2 regions of the Sporosarcina newyorkensis genome follow, and region 2 is predicted to be linked to the other one. Evidence: riboswitches for the same ligand, from Rfam matches in the RefSeq annotation. Region 2 holds a riboswitch; the other holds the start of a gene.
What was found. A riboswitch is a leader RNA that binds a small molecule or an ion and turns the genes downstream of it on or off. The one in region 2 is predicted to bind S-adenosylmethionine.
Positions count from the first base shown of each region.

Region 1 (11,025 bases), on a different contig from region 2:
ATGCGTTTGATACGGAGGCGATGAGAGAAAGACGGGTCATTGGCACACATACTCCCTACGTGCTAGATGACTCGGTCGCTGATTTGGTATTTGGACTGCTGCTTTCCGCGGGAAGAAGAATTGTAGAATTCGACCGCTATGTCAAAGAGGGTAAATGGGAAAAGCCGTTGGATAGCCGGGAGTTTTACGGGAAGGATATTCATCACGCGACAATAGGTATTATTGGATTGGGCCGTATCGGGGAAAAAATTATGAAACGGGCAAGTGCCGGTTTCGATATGAAAGTTCTTTATCATAATAGGTCACGGAAAATAGAATTGGAAAACCAATACGGCGTATTATATAGAGACATAGATGATTTGTTAAGGGAGTCTGATTATGTGGTCGTTATGCTGCCTCTTAATGAATCTACAACTCATATTATAGGCAAAGGGCAGTTTGAGCTCATGAAAAATGATGCGGTCTTCATTAATTGTTCGAGAGGAAAAGTGGTCGATGAACAGGCTTTGATTTCTGCTTTGCAGAATAATGAAATCCGTGCTGCCGGGCTCGATGTATTTGAAATAGAACCTATAGAAAAAGATAACCCTCTGTTGAAGATGAATAATGTTATTACATTGCCTCATATAGGTTCCTGCACCAACAACACCCGATTCGATATGGCTATGACAGCTGCAGAAAACATGGTGGCAGCCCTTACGAATCAAACTCCTCCAAATGTTGTGAAGGAACTACAAGACTTAGTAAAATGAAGTTAAATCGAGGCTTTAGTGGTGTCATCTTTCTGACGCCATTGAAGCTTTTATTAAAAAGTTACTAGGTTCCCGCACAACTAATCCTCAATTCTGAATTTCAAACATCATTGGGAAGTGTAACTGTCATATAATTCAGACTTACATAAATTTCACTCTCTAAAACAATAATCCACTAGCTGGCTTCCCGTTAACCCAGTTTGTTGCCGTATACTAGCTAGTTTTTCGCGCTGGACATCTTGAATTCTAATTTGATAAGCACTCATTTCTGACACTACAGCACAATATATTGTAATTAGCTTAAACAATGAAGCGTTACAAACAATTTTACCCTCATGACAAATAAGTGTATCCAACTTGTTTAGTTTTTCATTCATCTCCACAGTCGACTTTAAAAGGGAAATCGTTGATGGTAAGTAGATAGTCGTTCGTTTCGAAACCGTTTTTCGTTCACAACTTTTAGATGTTCATCATCCTGATACCAGCAAGACAATGCCTCCTCGTTTAAATAGTGATTTAGGAATTGAAAAGGCACTTCCTTCTTGCCGGCAGGTTACCACGTTTGATATAGCTCGGTAATTACTTCATGCGCCTTTGATTGTAATGTGTAGCATTCCGAGAAATTTGTTTGAGACGTGGATCTACAACTCATTTATAAACAGGGGAGTGAGCGGTAAAAAATCTTTTAGTTATGAATAGCAGTATTCTGCCTAGTCAAAATCTTCAATTCGGTGAATGAATTGAAACCTCGATTTTCGATACCTTTGCTTCGTTATACAGCCATCCCCCAGCAACTTCCCGCAAATCCGATGATATAATTGTTTGCTAACCTCCATTAAATTCACCAGTTAATGGGGATGTTCGTTCTATTATCTTATGTTTGACGGCTTAATCCTACTTGGATCATCAGGCAGATTATCTAGCTTGTTTCCAGTAGATAATCTGCCTGATCAGCCGATATAAAAAGTACTACTTAACTTAAAGGAAGACGACATCTATGTATGAAAACTCCGTAGAGGAACTCGAACTGCTTAAACAGCAACTGGAGCGGGTTAAGCAGCAAGATCGTATCCTTGCAGAGATCGAGCGCAAGTTGCATGGGATGAAAGAGATTGCTCAGTACGCCGCAGAGCATCGATTGTTAGCTGATGAGCAAGAGAGGTTGGATAAGCAAATGCAAGAACATCAGAATGCGATTATGTCGTTGGAGAACTATCTGTCTTAAATAATAGTAGTTGTTCAATTTTACTAATCCGCAATCCCTTACTGATTTATTGCAGATGACAGCACAAAAGAATTAATTCACTGTAATTAATCAAAAGGCATTTGAGTAGATTGCTTAGGTCTACAAGAATGCACATGAAGTGAATTTGGAAAAATAAAGAAGCGTAGGGTCCAATAGGAAGTGTGCTGGTTTGAATGCCACCTTCCACTTGTTTGTCGTTGTTTAATGTTTATATTTGGTACGCGTATTTATTCAAAGGTATGACATTCAATCTGAAAGTCACATGGATATTGAATCTTTCGATAAACAATATATGGAACAGGTGTGATATAGTGGGGACAAAAAGTTCCTTTTCTGAAAAAAAGAAACGCATGCGCGAGTGGCATGAGTTTCTTTCACGAGATACGCTAACGCGTGTTCAAATGACACGAGTTATACGCATACATATTATTATGTTACTAATCTTAACAAGTATACATACAGTCTGTCAAGAAAGTGGTGGGTTTTGTGAATGGAACTAAAAGTACAGAGATCATTATTTGCTTCGATGAAAGCGGTAAACAGAAACAAGATCCCATTCAATTAATGGGGGCAGTTAGTATTCCTTCAATTGTTTACAATCATCCTAACCACGCTGACATTCATGCGCTAAATGATAAGTACAAATTTCATTGGACAAGTTATGGAGGCTACTCTAAGGATCGGGAGGGAATAGAGTTACTATTTGAGCTGCTAGAACCTTTAGTCCCTTACATACAAATAAACATTATACATTATTCAAGAAATAAGCTAGATAGCCAAGCAGGATTGTTCACATCAGCTTACTCCTCAAAACAGAAAATCCTAAGTGATATGATTTACACAAAGTTGCCTGAAAGAATTTTTTATGGTTTGTTGAGAGGATATGGTGAACAAAATCAGCTGCATGCAAAAATATTTATCGAGGATGCGACCGAGTATCGCTCCAAACATCTCGATGTGCATGTGAAAGATACTCTGAACATACACTCACTTTATCGAGGAGAGTATTTTGTCATAACTGAATGCCATTATCGTTCGAAGGGAAAAGAAATTGGAGTAGAGTTAATTGATTTGCTATTAGGCATGGTCGGTCTCATATTAGATAATCCGGTTGCTCCGGGGACCAAGAAAAAGGCTAAGATTGCCTTGGTGCTGAAATTATTAAAGAATGATAAATTACAACCTTTAATAAATCGCTTAAGATTATTTCAGTTGAATCATTCTAACCAGTTGGTAGAAGTTGATTTCAATTATAGTATTAAATTGTTCATCAATCGAAATTTTAATGACTACCTTAAAATATAAAAATTGTGTAATGGTGATGTAGAGGGCGGCTCTTCTAATATACGAAAGTAGAAGGTGGAAGTCTAGAACGATTTTGGAGTGTTCTTGTATTATCCGATCGGTTGCCAGAGTAATGTGAATGTTGAATGACTTAACTCATTAAGTGCTAATTTCCTTATTTGAGCAGAAATTGATTGCTCAAATAAAAGACATTCTGCATGGTCAAAATCAAAGTGCAGCCGAGGTGGAGATTCAAATACTCAAAAGCAATTTTAAAACCTTTCCAAACTTAAAGATTATGCGAGCTATACGAATAAGTCGCTACTGTTGCATAAGCATAGAAATGGTTTTAACTTGCCTAGACACCACAAAACTAAAACAGGCCCCGTGGATGAATAAGCAAACGCGCCTATCGAAATAGTCATGTCTGTTTTGCGCACAGACAAGCATGAGAAATGGAACGGAAAAAGTAAAACCGCTGTCGAAACGCCCCTCATATATGGTAAACTAATATGCTTACCATATACGATAAGAAATTGAGGAATAGATATGTCAAACAACACCATGAAAAAAGGAAGTCACCTTTCGTTTTTACCGCTCATTGTTTTTGTAATTCTTTTCATCGGCTCAGGTATCGTTACAAAAGATTTTTCTATCATGCCGCTGAACGTTGCCATTCTCATTGCGGCAGCACTTGCGCTTGTGATGAATCGAAAGGAGTCTTTCGGCACCAAAGTTGATATTTTCATGAAGAGCGCAGGGCATCCAAATATCCTTTTAATGGCGGTCATCTTTCTTTTGGCTGGTGCTTTTGCAGGTGTCGCCAAGGGAATGGGTGCTGTTGAATCAACGGTCAATCTTGGGTTGTCGATGTTGCCAGCGAATTTACTCATGGTCGGTTTGTTTATTATTGGCTGCTTCATCTCTATTTCGATGGGGACTTCGATGGGAACGATTGTCGCGTTGGCACCGATCGGAGTGGGTATTGCCAGTCAGACGGATATTCCGGTGGCGCTTGCCATGGCGACTGTTATTGGTGGCGCGATGTTTGGGGATAACTTGTCCATGATTTCGGATACAACGATTGCAGCGGTCCGGACGCAGCATACGAAAATGAAAGATAAGTTTAAAGTGAATTTTTTTATTGTCCTGCCGGGTGCGATCTTGACGATGATTCTTCTTGGCTTCTTAACGCACGGCAATACAGCTGATCTAACAGGTAACCACCCGTACCAATTCGTAAAAATTTCGCCATATCTGGCTGTTTTAGTCGGTGCTTTGGCTGGCACACATGTGTTAATCGTGTTAGCAGGCGGGATTATTATTGCTGGTGTGATTGGTTTGATGGACGGCTCCTACAACTTGCAAAGCTATCTGAAGGCAATCGCTGACGGTGTTGTCGCGATGGAGGATTTGGCGATGGTATCGATTTTAATTGGCGGCATCGTTGGGATTATTCAGCATAACGGTGGTATTGATTATTTATTGCGCATGATTACGAGTAAGATTCAAACGAAAAAGGGTGCCGAATTTGGTATTGCGGGTTTAGTGAGTGCAGCGGATATTGCGACCGCGAATAACACAATCGCCATTATTATAACTGGACCGGTCGTGAAGCATATTGCGGATGAATATGAGATCGATCCCCGCAAGTCGGCCAGTTTGCTCGACACGTTCTCTAGCGTTTGGCAAGGTGTTTTGCCCTATGGTGTACAAATGCTTGCTGCTTCGGGGCTCGCTGCCATTTCACCGGTGAGCATTATCATGTATTCATTTTATCCAGTATTGATGGGAATTTGTTGTGTAATCGCGATTTTGGTTGGTTTTCCGAGGTTTAAAGGGGCGGAGAAAAAGGAGTAAGGAGTACGATTTTTATCTCAATCCAAAAAGAAGTTGTCCAAGAAGTCATATGTGGGGACCTGGTACCTCGAACAAACCCAAAAAAGCGAACAGCTATGTAAGCCGTTCGCTCAATTCTTATCCCCAAATCTCTTTGGAAATATCCACAATGAATTTCAACTTCGCCCATTGTTCTTCTTCGGTTAAAATATTGCCATGATGAGTGGAAGCAAAGCCACATTGAGGGCTGATGCATAATTGCTCCAATGGGACATAGTTTGTTGCTTCTTCCACACGTGCTTTAATATTCTCCTTACTTTCCAAATCACCGTGTTTTGATGTGAATACACCGAGCACGACTCGGGGACCGCCGTTTGGTATGTATTCCAATGGTTTGAAGTCTCCGGAACGATCATCGTCGTATTCCAGGAAGAATCCGTCCACTTTTTCCTTTGCAAATAAGACAGGGGCGATTTTAGCATAGCTGCCTTCAAAAGCCCAATTAGATCGGTAGTTACCGCGGCAAAGATGAGTCGTTACAATTAAGTCTTCTGGTTTATCTTCCAACACCCCATTGGCTACCCGCAATGCTAAGTCAATTAACTCTTCGCGGGAATGACCGCCGTCGTTAAATGGAATTTCGGGAGCATTGAGACCGGCGATATATACATCATCCAACTGTAAATACCGGCACCCGGCATCATAAAAGGCTTGGATTGCCTCACGGTACGTACTGATAATATCTTTTGCATATTCTTCAATGTCCGGGTAAATGTCCGGGTTGCGGATGCCCGCGTTAAATAATTGGTTGGGGCTCGGAATCGTTTGTTTGGCAATGGCACGGTCCCCGACGATCTCTTTAAATTCGATGAAGTCTTTTATGTGTGGGTGGTCCTGATTGAAGGAGACTTTCCCGATAACCCGTACATCGTATCTTTCCGTTTCTTCCCCTTTGAATGAAAAGCCTTCTTCCGGGATGTAGCCTTCCACTCCGTTTAAATGCTCAAGAAAATCCGTATGCCAAAATCTGCGGCGGAATTCTCCGTCTGTCACTGCTTTCAAACCTACTTCGATTTGCTTATCAACGATATGTTTAATTTCCTCTGTTTCGATTTCATGCAGCGTTTGTGAAGAAATGTTTCCTTCTTGGAAATCCTTTCTTGCCTGATGAATTCTTTCCGGTCGTAATAGACTCCCCACGTGATCCGCTCTAAACGGCGCTTTGACTAATGTCTTTACCATCAATACCCACTCCTTATTTTATAATTTTAATTAAAATGTAGGACCGAAATTAATTTATGTCCTTGGTAATTCCCAAATTCAAAAACCCTCTCCTAATAAATAAGAAGAGGGATAGGTAGACAAATTGGAATTACCTGCTCATCTTATCTTCTAGCATTATGCTACTGGAATTGGCACAGTTCTTATAAAAGTCCGTTGCCGAGGCTTCAAAGGGCCAGTCCCTCTACCTCTCTAGATAAGAAATTTCAAAATATTAAGTTGTTAGAACTCAATATACCATGTAGAAAAGAATTGTCAATAAATAAATGATAGATTGTATCTGAGTATGATTTTGTCGTACCAGTTCATCACACAACTTGAACATTTCCTGAATTACTTACATGGTCTATCTATTTCTCTAAGGAAGAAGCCTCTACGGGATTATCGGTACTAGTCAAATACAAGTTTAAAAAGAATTGATAACGTGTGATATAATTGAGAGAATCACAAAGTGCGACCCTAAGTGCCCATAAATTCCCTAAGAGGTTTGCGCAAAAAAACAGCAAAATCCTCTTTAAATCAGGAATATTAGTTTGCATATCTAGGGAAATACGATTTTAACTGCACTATATAGTATTTAAAGTATTGATGAACACAATATATCGCAGTCATTCTCTGTATAGAGAGTGTGGATTGAAATCCAAGTTAAGTGCTTTTGTTGAAGCAGAAAAGTGAAACATAAAGGCATATCCGGCGGTTTCTATGGAATAAGCGTGAACCATAAAAATACGTACTTTTTAGCCATGGAGTATAAAAGGAAATCTACTTGTTCTGTCAATTCACGACAGACACATAGAACTCACTTGTCATAATCATACCCATCAAAATGTATGTCTTCTCATTAAACCAAATAAGGTAAATTAGGCCTTCCTAATTAGCGTAATAAAACATTTGCCCCAACGGAAATTAGACACTCATGGATTAAAAAGGTATCATATAAGTATATAGGCACGTAGGAAATTTTTCCTTGTGAATTCTGAGGAGGTAATTAGCGTGATCAATCCTAGCAGTCCAGTGCCGCTTCATATACAACTTAGAAAGAGTATAGAACAAAAGATAACGCAAGGTCTATTTGAGGAGAAAATACCAAGTGAACGTGAATTAATGGAAACATATAATGTGAGCAGAAGCACTGTTCGAGAAGCTATCTCACAATTAGTTATCGATGGAATACTAGAAAAAAAACATGGTAGGGGAACATTTATTTCAAAACATCCTGTTCATTATTGGCAGGGGAATTTTATTAGTACAACTGAAATGATTGAGCGTATGAACAAGATTCCTAGTACTAAACTAATTGAACATGGAATTGAAGTAGTTCCTGAGGAATTAAATAAGGCGATTGCTTTAGAGAATGCGTATCTGATTAAGCGTGTTCGTTATGCAAATGAGGTGCCACTTGCGATCGAAACACAGTATTATCCTGTTAATATAGGTCTACAATTGGCAAATCTAGATATTAGCCATGGAACACTATATGATTTAATGGAGAAAGAACTGTCTATTCGGCTTCATGAAGCTGATGAAAAGATTACCGCTCAAAAAATATCAATTGAAGATGCGGAATTACTTAATCTTCCTGAAGATTGTTATACTTTACACTTAGAGCGATTTGTATATGACGTGAATGGTGATTTGGTTGAATATTGTATAGCTGATTATAATCCTGAGTTATATTCACTTCATTTTAAGTCAGCAAGGGCTGGTAAATAAAAGAAGACTCCTCACTAAATGGGAGTCTTCTTTTTTATTTATAAGTTTGTTGCAACTTGTTTTGTGTTTTCATAAATTACTTCTCCGTTTATAATAGTCATTTCAACTGAAATGTCTTTAATTTCTAACGGATCAATTGCAGTAGGGTCTCGATCAAGTACAGCAAAGTCCGCTAATTTTCCAACCTCTACACTACCTAATTGGTCTTCTTCAAAGTTTAATCGTGCTCCATATATAGTCATTGATTTTATAGCTTCTAAGACATCTATCTTTTGGCCTTCTCCTAACACCTTACCTTCCCGTGTAATACGATTAGCCGCTGCCCAGATAGAAAATAAGGGGGAAATGGCAGTGATTGGACAGTCTGAATGTAATGTATAAAGCATATCTAAATCTGAGGCATCTTTTAAGGGGTTCATGCGTTCTGCTCTTTCAGGTCCTAAAAATATTCGTTTATGACGATCCCCCCAATAGTACACATGATTGATAAAGAAAGAGGCGGCGATATCATGTTTTTTCATTTCCTGTAAGTCCTCTACAGTAGCGGTTTGTACGTGTTCAATGCGATGTCGATGGTCTATTTTCGTATTGGAATTAAGGGCGTATTTGTACGCTTCAATAATCGAGCCAATTGCCTGATCACCATTCCCGTGCGTTGTAACACGAAAACCACGCTTATGGAAATCAAGGACATAAGAATTTAAAGTATCTTGATGAAAAATTAATTCACCGTATAACTCGTCATCACAATAGTAAGGTTTACGCAATGCGCCAGTCAACCCTTGAATAGAACCGTCTTGAAATAGCTTGGCACTATCTAACTTTGCTTTCCCATTCGAGTCTTTCAAGATTCTTTCTCGTAATTCTTCAGCGTGAAATTTTTCGAATGGGCCACCTTCCGATAATAAATCATACATAATCATTAGACGCATACGCAGTTGGTTTGCACCTTCTTTTAATGCGACCATATGCAAGTCATATTCGGGCCGGCCAAATACTAAACCTACGCCTGCATCTGAACTTGTCGTGATGCCTTGTGCCAAATAGTCTTCTGACGCGAGTCCCATTAATTTAATAACTTCTTCATCTGTAGGAATCGGAGCGTGCTTATAAACTATATCCATTGCTGAAGGTTCAAATAACACACCATTCAGGGAGTTATTTTCTTCTCTTCCAAAATGGCCGCCTTCAGGATTCTCAATTGACTCATCAACTCCCGCAAGCTTGAGTGCATAGGAGTTTGCGACTGCTAAATGATTCGAGATATGTTTTATAAATATTGGACGATTCGTACTTACTTTATCCAAATCATGACGAGTAGGATGTCTATTCTCTTTTAGCAAGGTATCATCGTACCCGTACCCGATAATCCAGCTGCCATCCGAATGTGTATTGTGATGTGTTCGAAGGTTGTTGAGAATATCCTCGATACTTTCATTTTTTGGTGAAGAACAGTCTACTTGGTTTTTATTAAGTGCATACATAAGTAAATGGTTATGAGTATCAATAAAACCAGGAATGAGCGTCTGGCCTTCTAAATCATGAACAATGAGTTTATCGTCTTTCTCAATCTCTTTTTTTATAAGATCGAACTCACTATTGGTCCATATTCCTGTGATTTTGCCTTTATAGGATGCTACAACATTCGCATGACTGTTTTCCTCGTCAATAGTTAAAACGTTTGCATTTTTAAATAGTCTGTCCACTTGTATCATGGCATTCATTCTCCTTACATGTATTTAAATTTTATGAATATCAAAATTAGCGAAGGGATCGTTACTAACGAAATTATAGTTGACATAACGGTAGCAAATGCTCCAAACACCTCATCTTTAGAGTACTTTGTAAATAAAATGGATGCTAGCGTTAGTGAAGGCATCATTGCCTGAATGAGCAGCACTTTATTGATCATCACATCCATCTGAATCGGTAAAATACTAATAATAAAAAGTGTAATTATCGGTAATACTACTAACTTTGAGAAAATAGGTGAAAAGATATTTACATTTGTTGTTTTTATTGCACTTTTATTTTCACTCTTAGACATAATTAATAATCCAATATAAAACATTGCTAGGGGAGATGCTAAAGCCGCCAACTGGTTAGATAAATCAATGAAAATTTCAGGAGGCCGATAATTTATAAATGTACATAATAAGCCTACGATTATTGCGACAATTGGAATATTAATGAGCGATTTTATGTTGACTATCGAGAAGGCGTAAGAATTTTTTAATATCATGACACCTACTGTCCAAATTACGATATCCACACCTGCATCAAAAATAGCTGCATAAAGCGCTCCTTCAGGTCCAAGTATTGCAGCGCATAAAGGAATCCCGATAAAACCTGTATTCCCTAGACCGGATAAAAGAGCAATCTCTTGTCGAAGCCTACGGTTACCGGAAAATGAAGAAGCAAAAACCCATCCAATTCCAATTCCGATCGTATTAATAACAACGGAAAGGATTAAGACGATTCCGATATTTCTCAACATTGATTGGTCAATATTGACTTTAAAAATACTAGAAAGAATGATACAGGGCATAGCTACATTTACAATAAGTAGTGTATACGTTTTCTTAGTACTTTCGTTAATCGGTGTTACTCGGGCAAGTGCAACACCGATTACGATCATCATTCCAATTAGAGTTATTGAATTAAATACTGTGCTTAGTTGCATTCGAACCACATCCTAAATTCATCCAATTATCGTATGCTCATTTTATGTTCACCATTGGTGTTAGTAAGCGAACCTTACTTGCCGTCAACAAACTAACAATAATTGTTACAACAAAGTTGAAAACTAATGCAACTAGACCATTATTAATTGCAAATACACTTATGCCAGTGAATTGTAGGAACAATGCGACAGTGATTCCTGCAATAATACCTGCGCCCACTCCTTTG
Region 1 covers NZ_FUYJ01000002.1:410,236-421,260, forward strand. The annotation lists gene B5D59_RS06210 (2-hydroxyacid dehydrogenase) at 1-752, shown strand, start outside; gene B5D59_RS06215 (hypothetical protein) at 1,750-1,977, shown strand; gene B5D59_RS06220 (DUF3800 domain-containing protein) at 2,485-3,303, shown strand; gene B5D59_RS06225 (Na+/H+ antiporter NhaC family protein) at 3,832-5,142, shown strand; gene B5D59_RS06230 (5-methyltetrahydropteroyltriglutamate--homocysteine S-methyltransferase) at 5,260-6,363, opposite strand; SAM riboswitch class I at 6,504-6,605, opposite strand; gene B5D59_RS06235 (GntR family transcriptional regulator) at 7,396-8,115, shown strand; gene B5D59_RS06240 (amidohydrolase) at 8,154-9,830, opposite strand; gene B5D59_RS06245 (AEC family transporter) at 9,845-10,798, opposite strand; gene B5D59_RS06250 (sodium:solute symporter family protein) at 10,836-11,025, opposite strand, start outside.
Region 1: it holds a riboswitch for S-adenosylmethionine, as region 2 does, so the genes downstream of both, B5D59_RS06230 (5-methyltetrahydropteroyltriglutamate--homocysteine S-methyltransferase) here and metK (methionine adenosyltransferase) in region 2, are expected to answer to the same signal.

Region 2 (11,025 bases):
GTTGTCTTTACCGATCCGCCTTTCTGCAAAGCTGTTTTCACAGGAAATGTCGTTCATGTCGAGCGAGACTATACGTTACTTGAGACAGAAGGCGCTGTCTGGATGACAGACGCGGAGCTTGCCGCCTGCACGGAGCTTAGCTTCCATATGAAAGACCGCGGCATGGGAGAGCTCAGGAAGTGGGTGGAAGCGAATGACTGAACGCACTGACGGGGATATTATCAAGCGTAAGGAGTATCCATCGCCGAATCCTCGTGTGAGGTTGGAAGAGGTAACGTATTGGTCTGACGGCTTGCAGGTTAAAGGACTGCTCGCTACACCGACAGCTGAAGGGCGTTATGATGGCTTGCTGTATTTACGGGGTGGAATCCAACATGTTGGAATGGTACGACCCGCCCGCATTGCACAGTTTGCTTCACACGGTTTGGTCGTGTTTGCTCCTTATTATAGGGGCAACCGAGGGGGCGAGGGGAAGGACGAGTTTGCAGGAGAGGACCGCAATGATGCGGTTGCCGGAGTGGAAGTACTGAAACAGCAAGCGTCTGTCGATTCAGAACGGATTCATCTCTTTTCTTTCTCTCGAGGGGGCATTATGGCATTATGGACCGCCATATTACGTGAGGATTTAACATCGATGGTGACGTGGGCAGGAGTGTCTGATGTCGTGTTCACTTATAAAGAACGTGAAGATATGCGGCGAATGATGAAGAGGGTAATTGGAGGCACACCAAATAATATGCCGGATGCCTATCGTGAGCGGACCGCTTTGTTCCGCGTGCACGATATTGAAATACCTACTTTGATCATCCATGGAACGGCGGACACAAATGTTTCATTTGAGCAAGCACTGTTACTAGAAAATGCGCTGCGCGATGCCAATAAAGAATACGAAACATGGTATTTAGAAGGATTTACCCATTACATTCCGCCCGAGATGAACCGCAAACTAGTGAAAGAAGCAGTGGATTGGATGAAAAGCAAAAGCCGATAATCAAAAAAATCCTTGCAGAAATACTCTGCAAGGATTTTTTAAATAAATTATGCGATCGGGCCGCCTTTGATTGCGATCTCTTCAGAAACATGGTTGAATTTCTTGAAGTTTTCACGGAAAGCTGCTGCAAGACGCTTCGCTTCTGCATCATATTCTTCAGGATTTTCCCAAGCGTAACGTGGGTGTAACACATTGCTTGGCACGCCTTCGATTTCAAGAGGCATTTCGAGTCCAAAGATTTCATTTGTCTTAGTCTCTACATTATCCAACTTACCGGCAATTGCCGCGCGAACCATAGTTCGTGTGTAACCTAAGTTCATACGAGAACCGACACCGAATATTCCGCCGGTCCAGCCAGTATTAACCAAGAACACTTTTGCGCCGTGTTCGTCAATTTTCTTACCAAGCATCTCTGCATACGTTGCAGCCGGAAGAGGTAAGAACGGTGAACCGAAGCAAGTAGAGAATGTTGGTTCTGGAGCAGTGATTCCACGCTCCGTACCTGCCAATTTCGATGTGAAGCCACTTAAGAAGTGGTACATTGCCTGTTCTTTTGTCAGAATCGAGATTGGAGGCAATACGCCGGAAGCATCAGCCGTTAAGAAGATGATGTTTTTCGGATGACCCGCAATAGACGGTGTCACAATATTTTCGATATTTTCAATCGGGTAAGCAGCCCGTGTATTTTCAGTTAATGAATTGTCATCATAATCCGGTATACGTGTATCTTCGTCCAATACAACGTTTTCCAACACGGAACCGAAACGGATCGCGCCAAAGATTTCAGGTTCTTTTTCTTCAGAAAGGTTGATACATTTCGCGTAGCATCCGCCTTCGATATTGAATACACCGTTATCAGACCAGCCGTGCTCGTCGTCACCGATCAACTTGCGGTCAGCGTCTGCGGAAAGTGTTGTTTTACCTGTTCCTGAAAGACCGAAGAACAGTGCCACATCGCCGTCTTCTCCAACGTTAGCTGAACAGTGCATCGATAGGATGCCTTGTTCTGGAAGCAAGAAATTCATCGCAGAGAAAATAGATTTTTTCATTTCTCCTGCGTACTCTGTTCCGCCGATCAAGACAATTCGTTTTTCAAGGGACATGATGATGAATGTCTCTGAATTTGTGCCATCCACTTCTGGATCCGCTTTGAAAGAAGGGGCAGCCAAGATTGTGAATTGCGCTTCGTGTGACTGTAGTTCTTCTGCAGTTGGACGGATGAATAATTGGTGAACAAACTGGTTTTGCCAAGCCAATTCATTGACAACTTGTATGGATAACTGAGAGTCTTTATCTGCACCTGCGTATCCTTTGAAAACGAAGAGTTCATCCTTTTGCTTCAAATGATCGATGACTTTCGTGTATAATGAATCAAATACGTCAGGGGAGATTGGCTTGTTGACGCTTCCCCAATCTACTTTATCTTTGGACACTGCATCTTCGACGATAAATTTATCCTTCGGAGAGCGTCCAGTATATTTACCTGTGCGTGCTGCTAGAGCGCCATCTGCTGAGAGTTCGGCTTCTCCTTTAGCGACTGCCTTTTCGGTTAATTCTGCCACAGACGCTTGGATCGTCACGTTGCTTCCTGATAGAAGACTTTTTAAACTATCATCAATTTTTGCAGATATCATATTTACATACCGTCCTTTGCGTAGTCGTTTTATTTGAGTAGAACATCTTAATTCGTAAATAGTATAACACATTAAGAATAATAATCTATACTAATTAAAAACTCAAGTGATTTGAGATAAAAAAATTGACAAAATCACAACTTTTTTATACTATGTGACATGAACGGATACTCTTATCCCGAGTTGGTGGAGGGTACAGGCCCTATGAAACCCGGCAACCTGCAAAAGACAGTAGTCTAGCGCGAAGGTGCCAAACCTGAAGCAAGGTTAAATTCCTTGGACGATAAGAGTGAAAGGTGCTGCGCGTGAAATTTTGCCTTTTACTCATTGCTAGAAAGTGAGTAGGGGGCTTTTTATATTGTCTAGCCCTGAATCCTTATGGTATATGATTGACGTCAATTCAGGCGTGGAGCTTTACCAGGGACTTAAGAGAGTACCGTATCATGTTGATTGAGGGGGAAACAAAAATGACAAACCGTCGACTGTTTACATCAGAATCAGTTACTGAAGGCCATCCTGACAAGATGTGCGACCAAATATCGGATGCGATTTTGGATGCGATATTAAAGGAAGATGCGAATGCCCGTGTGGCATGTGAAACGAGTATTACGACAGGACTCGTATTGGTAATGGGTGAAATCACTACCACTACCTACGTAGATATCCCAAGAGTAGTTCGTGATACTGTGAAAGAAATTGGGTACACACGTGCGAAATACGGTTTCGATTATGAAACTTCTGCTGTTTTAACTTCTATTGATGAGCAATCACCTGAAATTGCCGCGAGTGTCAACGTTGCGCTCGAAGCTCGTGAAGGCTCTATGACAGACGAAGAACTGGATGCCATCGGAGCGGGTGACCAAGGATTGATGTTTGGTTACGCTTGTAATGAAACACCTGAATTAATGCCGCTTCCGATCAGTCTTTCCCACAAGCTGGCATTCCGACTTGCGCAAGCGCGTAAAGAAGAGTTGATTTCTTACCTGCGTCCTGATGGTAAAACGCAAGTAACTGTAGAGTATGACGAAGACAACAAACCTGTGCGGATTGATACGATTGTTATTTCGACACAGCATCATCCGGAAGCGACAATGGAACAAATCGAGAAGGATATTAAAGAAGTAGTAATCGACGCGGTCGTACCTGCTCACCTATTGGACGAACAGACGAAATACTTCATTAATCCGACAGGAAGTTTTGTTGTGGGTGGTCCTCAGGGAGATGCGGGACTCACTGGAAGAAAAATCATCGTGGATACATATGGCGGATATTCTCGTCATGGCGGCGGTGCATTTTCTGGTAAAGATGCAACAAAAGTTGATCGTTCTGCTTCCTATGCTGCACGCTATGTTGCGAAAAATATTGTGGCGGCAGGATTGGCAGAGCATTGTGAAGTACAACTTGCCTATGCAATCGGTGTGGCAAGCCCGGTATCCATTTCAATTAATACATTCGATACAGGCCGTCTATCCGAAGCACTCTTAGTCGAATTTGTTCGCGAGTTGTTTGATCTGCGACCTGCAGGCATCATTAAAATGCTTGATCTTCGTCGTCCGATCTATCAACAAACGGCTGCATACGGTCATTTTGGCCGTACGGATATTGATTTGCCGTGGGAGAAAACGGATAAGGCAGATGCATTATTAGAATTAGCAATTAAAAATGATGTGAAACAATAAAAAAGATAGTTGAAGGCAGAAAGAGGGATTAATATCCTTCTTCCTGCCTTTTTTTTATAGTATAATATAAAATAAAGAACATTCAGAAATTGGGAAAGGGGAAATTTATTGACTACACTACAACATACATCTGTGCTCGATATGGATGCTGTGCAATTGAAAGCGGAGTTAGATAGCGGGCAGATTACTTCACGTCAAGCGACGGAGGCTTATATTGCACAATGTCAGGCAACCAATCCAGCTGTGAACTTTTTAGTGGAAGAGCGATTTACTAAGGCGTTGGCCGAAGCGGATCAAGCAGACAAAGAACGGAATACAATGAAGATGACAGGGAAATTATTTGGCGTACCTATTAGTATGAAGGAATCATTCGATGTGGCTGGGATGCAGACGACAGGCGGATTGCCGTATCGTAAGGGACAGATGCAAACGACAGACGCGGAAATTGTCCGTCGATTAAAAGCGGAAGGCGCCATCCTGATCGGCAAGACAAATACACCGGCACTCTGTTTTTGTCAGGAGACCGACAATGCATTGTATGGCCGCACCAACAATCCCTACGACCTCTCTAGGACAGTAGGCGGCTCGAGTGGCGGAGAAGGTGCGGCGATTGCTCTAGGGGCGGCTGCAGCGGGAATAGGTTCAGATATCGGAGGATCCATCCGTTTCCCAAGTCATTTTACTGGGGTCATTGGCTTCAAATCAGGAAATTCGCAAGTTTCATCAATCGGCAGCTATCCTGCCGAAGAGCATCCATTACAGCAAAGAATGCTTGGAATCGGGCCGATGACAAAATCGGTACGGGATGCAAAACTGCTTTACAGCATCATTGCGGATGAACTACCTATGGAAAATGAGTTGAATCAATATACTGTAACGTTCTTGCCCGATATGAAGCTGCCGCTATCTAAGGAGACAGAAGGCTTCTTACAGGCGATCAAAGGATTTCTGTCGACAGAATTTCCTATTAGAGAGGACATACCTCCTCATTTTCAAGAATCAGCGGAATTATGGCAAGAGATCATGTCCATTGACGGCGCGAGTGGAGCAGCAGTAGAAGCATTCGGCACACGTCCGATCCGGCCGGTGCGTGAATTTTTATTAGACAAGGCGGGCAAACAAACCGATTTGCATCGGTATTTATCCTGGGCTTTAATTGGTGCCTCTTTATTCAAACCTTCAGCGGAACGAGTAGCTGAGATCGAAACCATTATTGAAAAAGGTGATGCGGAATTAGACCGCTATCTGGATAAGCGAATCCTTGTTTTGCCTGTTTATCATACGGCAGCCCTTTCGCACGGTATCGTATACAAAGAGTTATTCTCCATTCGGAAGACATTTCTGCAATATATTCCTTACGTCGCGTATGCCAATGTGTGGGGGCTTCCTGCTTTGACAATCCCTATTGGAGCGGATCGAGACGGCATGCCGCTTGGTGTACAACTAGTGAGCAAAATCGGGAATGAAGATGCGTTGTTTGCACTGGGCGCACGTCTAGAGGAAGAGTATAAAGGCTATTCGAGAGTTATCCCATCTTTCATATGAATCAATTATGTTTTAGCATAATTGATTCTATTTATTTCCAGTTTTTAATCAAACCACCTACTATCAGACCGAATACAGCGTGTGCGGCCGTCCAATAGAACCAGGCTGCCCCATCTGTAATGGCAGGTGGTTGTTCAGATAATCCTGTCAGCGAGAATAAAATGCCACCGCCAACGGTATAGACTAAAACATACGGAGCTATCAGGTATTCCCGCTGGATAATCCGCAACAGATAAAACAAAGCGACTGCACTTACGATACAAGTAATAAAGTGAAATAAGTATCCTACCAAAAGTTGCGGCTCCCAATCTTGAATTACTGGAACGTAATCAAAGTTGAAAAGCAGCACATAGGCTTGATTTCCAATAAGTATCTGAATAACTTTCAGAAAGAGCGCTAGTGCAATCCCTGCGATGGTACCAATTATTATAAGTTTTCCAAACTGCCTCATCAAAAATCTCCTTCCTTCAACTGTTCAATTCCTTTTTTGACGTTCTTGCTCTTTCACTTTCTCAATTTCCTTAATCTCCTGCTGATACTCTTTTTCTACTTCCGTCGTACCGCGAATAATCGGTTCTTCATTGTAGTCGACTCGTTTACCGTAACGCAGGAGTTCGTAAATCACCATGCCGTTATTCGGCTTGCCGTTTACGGTGATCATGGGAATAGCGTCAAATAAAACATAATAAAATGAATAAAATATAAAACGGCTCCAGAATGTCTTATAGTCGTCTAAAAAGCCGTTTGCGAGCAAGGCATTGATGCCAACAGCCACCGTAAGGTTACTGAGTATAGGTCCTAAATAAATACAAATATACGCAAAGTTACTTTTGGATTTAATCGAATCAAAGGAGAACCAGCTATACACATGGTAATATTTTCGGACATCCAAAAACCAAAATTTAAATATTCGTGGTCCAGAACCAACTGTAAGACGCGGGTTCTTGACTCCAAACAATCCGCTGACGATAAAGTATCCGGATTCGCGAAGAAAGATAACAACAGGCAATATAATAAAGGCTGAAATGACAAGCCCAAGAAGATCTTTCATACCAAACAATCGGTGTCCTCTCCTTACTGATGAAATTCTATAGCAATTGGATACCCTTTTTTTGTCGCAGTGAATCCCGCGCTCAAGGGAAAGAATCATCTAACTTGTAGTACCGGGTTTAGTTTCTTCATTCCGGGGAAAATACATACTATTGAGCAGTAGTAAAAAGATAGAGGAGGAATGGAAAATGGCTAAAATTGCAGTAGAAAACCCATTTGATGACGTAAAACTAGCGTTAGAGGAAAAAGGACATGAAGTGAAAATGTTCGAGAGCGATGAAAATTTAAAAGGGTATGACATGGGCGTTGTACGTGCGTTGAGTGACGTCAACGTGGATCAATTTGATTTCCCGGTCGTCAGCATCGAAGGGAACTCTGTTGATGATATCGTCAATGATGTCGAAAAAAGATTACAACGTTAAGTGTAGTAACGAGGCTGTCCTGAAAGTTTGAGATTTCTTTCAGTGACAGCCTTTTTTACGGTGAGGCAATGGAAGAAATTCACTTCATTAAAAAGAGACGTCCCATTTTTAAGGACGTCTCTTTTCTAAAATTATAATTGTGTTTCAGGTTGGTCGACAGCTTCATATTCTTGCATTAAAGAACGTAGTGGCAATTCGTACAATTGCTTGCCATCAATTTTGAATACCCCATTTGATACCAGTTCATCAATTAGTTCATCTCGTTTAGTTTCCACTATGTTTTCATTTCTTTTCATCGTATTGTTTCCTCCTTGATTCCCTCCTAACTATAGCCGCTTTTTATCATTGTTAAACTTCAGATCAAGTAGTTGGAAGAATACGAATTTTCTCTTTTGAAATGGAAGAGGATGGGCGATCAGCTCAACTATGACAATCATGTGCACGAATTAAAAAACAATGAGATCGCCACCAAAATTTTAAAGTTTAGGGGTACCATTACGAGGAAAGAATAGCTATAATCTATTTCGTACGTAAAATGTAACCCATCATAGGAGGTCGCTATGTTTTTTATTGAAGCGAAACGGATTGCAGTCGTTATCTTAGGCTCACTCCTCGTAGCGGTATCGTTAAATTTCTTTCTTATCAGTGCGAATGTCTATGCAAGCGGTTTTGCAGGTGCGGCCCAGTTAGTGTCGAGTGTCCTGACTGATCACTTGAATATAACGATCAGTACAGGAGTCTTGTTACTTCTTTTCAATATTCCGGTTTTTATTCTAGGTTGGTTCAAAGTCGGAAAAGGTTTTACTATCTACAGCATCGTGTCGGTTGCGTGCGCTACGTTTTTCCTTGAGGTACTGCCGGTTCGTTCCATTTCCAGCGATATCCTTCTAAACGCCGTATTCGGTGGCGTCTTGGCCGGGGTGGGTATAGGGTTTTCTTTAAAACTAGGGGCCTCTACAGGCGGCATGGACATCGTAGCGATGATTTTATCGCGAATGCAGGATAAACCGATCGGAGTCTATTTTTTGATTCTCAATGGAATCATCATCGCCTTTGCAGGTATTCTCTACGAGCCCGAAAATGCATTGTATACAATGGTCGCTTTGTATGTAACGACTTCTGTTATTGATATGATTCACACGCGTCATGAGAAGGTTACAGCGATGATTATTACGAAGCAGGCGGATGATTTGCAGCAAGCGATTCACAGACAAATGGTCAGAGGTATAACGATTTTGCCGGCAAAAGGGGCCTATTCGAAAGAAGATAAAAATATGCTGTATGTCGTTATTACACGTTATGAATTATATGACTTGGAACGGATCATTAATGAAACCGATCCCCAAGCATTCACAAATATTGTCCAGACGGTAGGGATTTTCGGTTTCTTCAGAAAAGAAGGCGAGAAGCTTGCCTGATGAATAAAAAACCAAGCGACATTTTGCGCTTGGTTTTTCTCATTAGACTTGATTCGCCATATGCAATTTGGTAAATGTTCCATTTTGGTGCACCAGCTCTTCATAGGTGCCTTGTTCTTCGATTCCGTCTTCCGTCATGACGATGACCCGATCGGCGTTGCGGATCGTTGTCAATCGATGGGCGATGACGAGGGTAGTCCGATTTACGGAAAGTTCCTCGAGTGATTTCTGAATGATCCGTTCCGTCCCGGTGTCAAGTGCAGATGTCGCCTCGTCCAGAATAAGGATAGGCGGGTTTTTTAAAAACATCCGAGCGATGGCCAATCGTTGTTTCTGACCGCCGGATAACTTCAGTCCTCTTTCCCCAATTTGAGTTTCATAACCATCCGGCATGCTGCTGATCAAATCGGCAAGATGTGCTTTATGAGCCGCTTCATAAACTTCTTCATCTGTTGCGTCTAATTTGCCGTACGCAATATTCTCCCGAATCGTTCCTGTAAATAAAAACACATCTTGCTGGACAATCCCGATTTGGCTGCGCAACGATTTTTGCGTCATTTGCCGAATGTCCAGACCGTCAATGGAAATCGCTCCTTCATTGACTTCGTAAAATCTTGGAATGAGTGAGCAAATGGTGGTTTTCCCTGCACCTGATGGACCGACGAACGCGACAGTCTGTCCAGCCTGAATGGACAAGTCGATATTACGCAATACAGGCTTTTCCGCTTCGTAGCCAAAAGTGACGTTGGAAAGCCGGATGTCCCCACGCAAATGGTCCACTTCGATAGCATCCGGAGCATCTTTAATTTCTGGAGCTTGGTTGATCAATTCGCGGAAACGACCGAAGCCCGCCATTCCTTTTGGGTACAATTCCAACAGCGCACTGATCTTGTCGATTGGCTTGATCAATATATTGCTAAATAAAATAAAACTGACCAATTCACCATAACTCAATTTATTGTTGACCGTGAACCAAGCGCCGACGATCAAGATCACAAGTGTGACGAGACGTGTGAGCATGTACATGGAGGAGGTGGCCCACGCCATCACTTTATATGCGACTAGCTTGGCAGTTCGGAAACGCGCATTGTCTTGTTGGAAACGACGCAGCTCAAACTCTTCATTGGTGAAAGATTTAACAACGCGTGATCCTGAAACCGCATCCTCCACTCTGCCGTTGACATCAGCAATATTGTCATACATCTTATGCCAGGCAGCATTCATTTTCTTATTGCAGAACGTTACAACAACAGCAAGCAAGGGAACCATGACAATGGCGATAAGCGCCAGCTCGGGATTGATCGTATACATTAGTCCGAATGCACCAAGAATAGTCATGATCGCAATGAATGCATCCTCAGGACCGTGGTGGGCAAGTTCTCCGATATCGAATAAATCTGTCGTGATGCGTGTCATAATATGTCCTGTTTTGGTATTGTCGAAAAACCGGAATGACTGCCGTTGCACATGCTCGAAAAGTTCACGCCGCATATCGGTTTCGATATTGATCCCCAGTTTATGGCCTAGATAGCTGACGATATAGTGTAAAAACGTACTTAGCAAATAAACGAGGAGCAATAAAAAGCTGACAGTGACAATTCGGCTCCAGTCACCTGAAGGCAATAGACCGTCAATAAACCATTGAACGGCTAATGGAAAAGCCAGCTCAAGCAAGGCGACAAATATGGCACTGAAAAAATCGATGAGGAATAAGCGCCGGTGTGGCTTGTAGTAAGAGAAAAATTGTGTAATCATGTAGTAATTCCTTTCGTTTTATCATTTTCCGACAGAAGACGCCCACTTCAAGGAATGTGTAGGGCGTAGCCCAATGGGTAAGTGGGTGATAAATATCGGTTGGCGCTAGCCAAAGAGTATGTCAGTCGGTTATAATGAGAACGTACATTCTTTTTGGTGGAGGTGAATTTCATGCTGATCCACAAAGCTTATCGGTTTCAAATTCATCCGAACAAAGAACAACGTATTTTAATCGCAAAAACCATTGGCTGTAGCCGCTTTGTTTTTAACCACTTTTTGGCTAAATGGGACAGCACGTATAAAGAGACAGGGAAAGGACTCTCGTACACTACCTGTTCCGCTGAACTAACTCAGTTAAAAAAGCAAGAAAGTACCATTTGGTTAAACGAAGTGGATAGCATTTCCCTTCAATCTTCCTTAAAAAACTTGGCTGACGCTTATACAAGACTTTTCAAAAAACAAAACAAAGCACCCCGCTTTAAATCAAAAAATCATGATGTTCAATCGTACACAACAAAACAAACAAATGGC
Region 2 covers NZ_FUYJ01000006.1:189,829-200,853, reverse strand. The annotation lists gene B5D59_RS12750 (NUDIX hydrolase) at 1-201, shown strand, start outside; gene B5D59_RS12745 (alpha/beta hydrolase family protein) at 194-991, shown strand; gene pckA (phosphoenolpyruvate carboxykinase (ATP)) at 1,039-2,625, opposite strand; SAM riboswitch class I at 2,796-2,915, shown strand; gene metK (methionine adenosyltransferase) at 3,093-4,304, shown strand; gene B5D59_RS12730 (amidase) at 4,413-5,849, shown strand; gene B5D59_RS12725 (hypothetical protein) at 5,881-6,300, opposite strand; gene B5D59_RS12720 (hypothetical protein) at 6,325-6,900, opposite strand; gene B5D59_RS12715 (YkuS family protein) at 7,088-7,321, shown strand; gene B5D59_RS12710 (Fur-regulated basic protein FbpA) at 7,453-7,617, opposite strand; gene B5D59_RS12705 (YitT family protein) at 7,882-8,739, shown strand; gene B5D59_RS12700 (ABC transporter ATP-binding protein) at 8,782-10,494, opposite strand; gene tnpB (IS200/IS605 family element RNA-guided endonuclease TnpB) at 10,666-11,025, shown strand, end outside.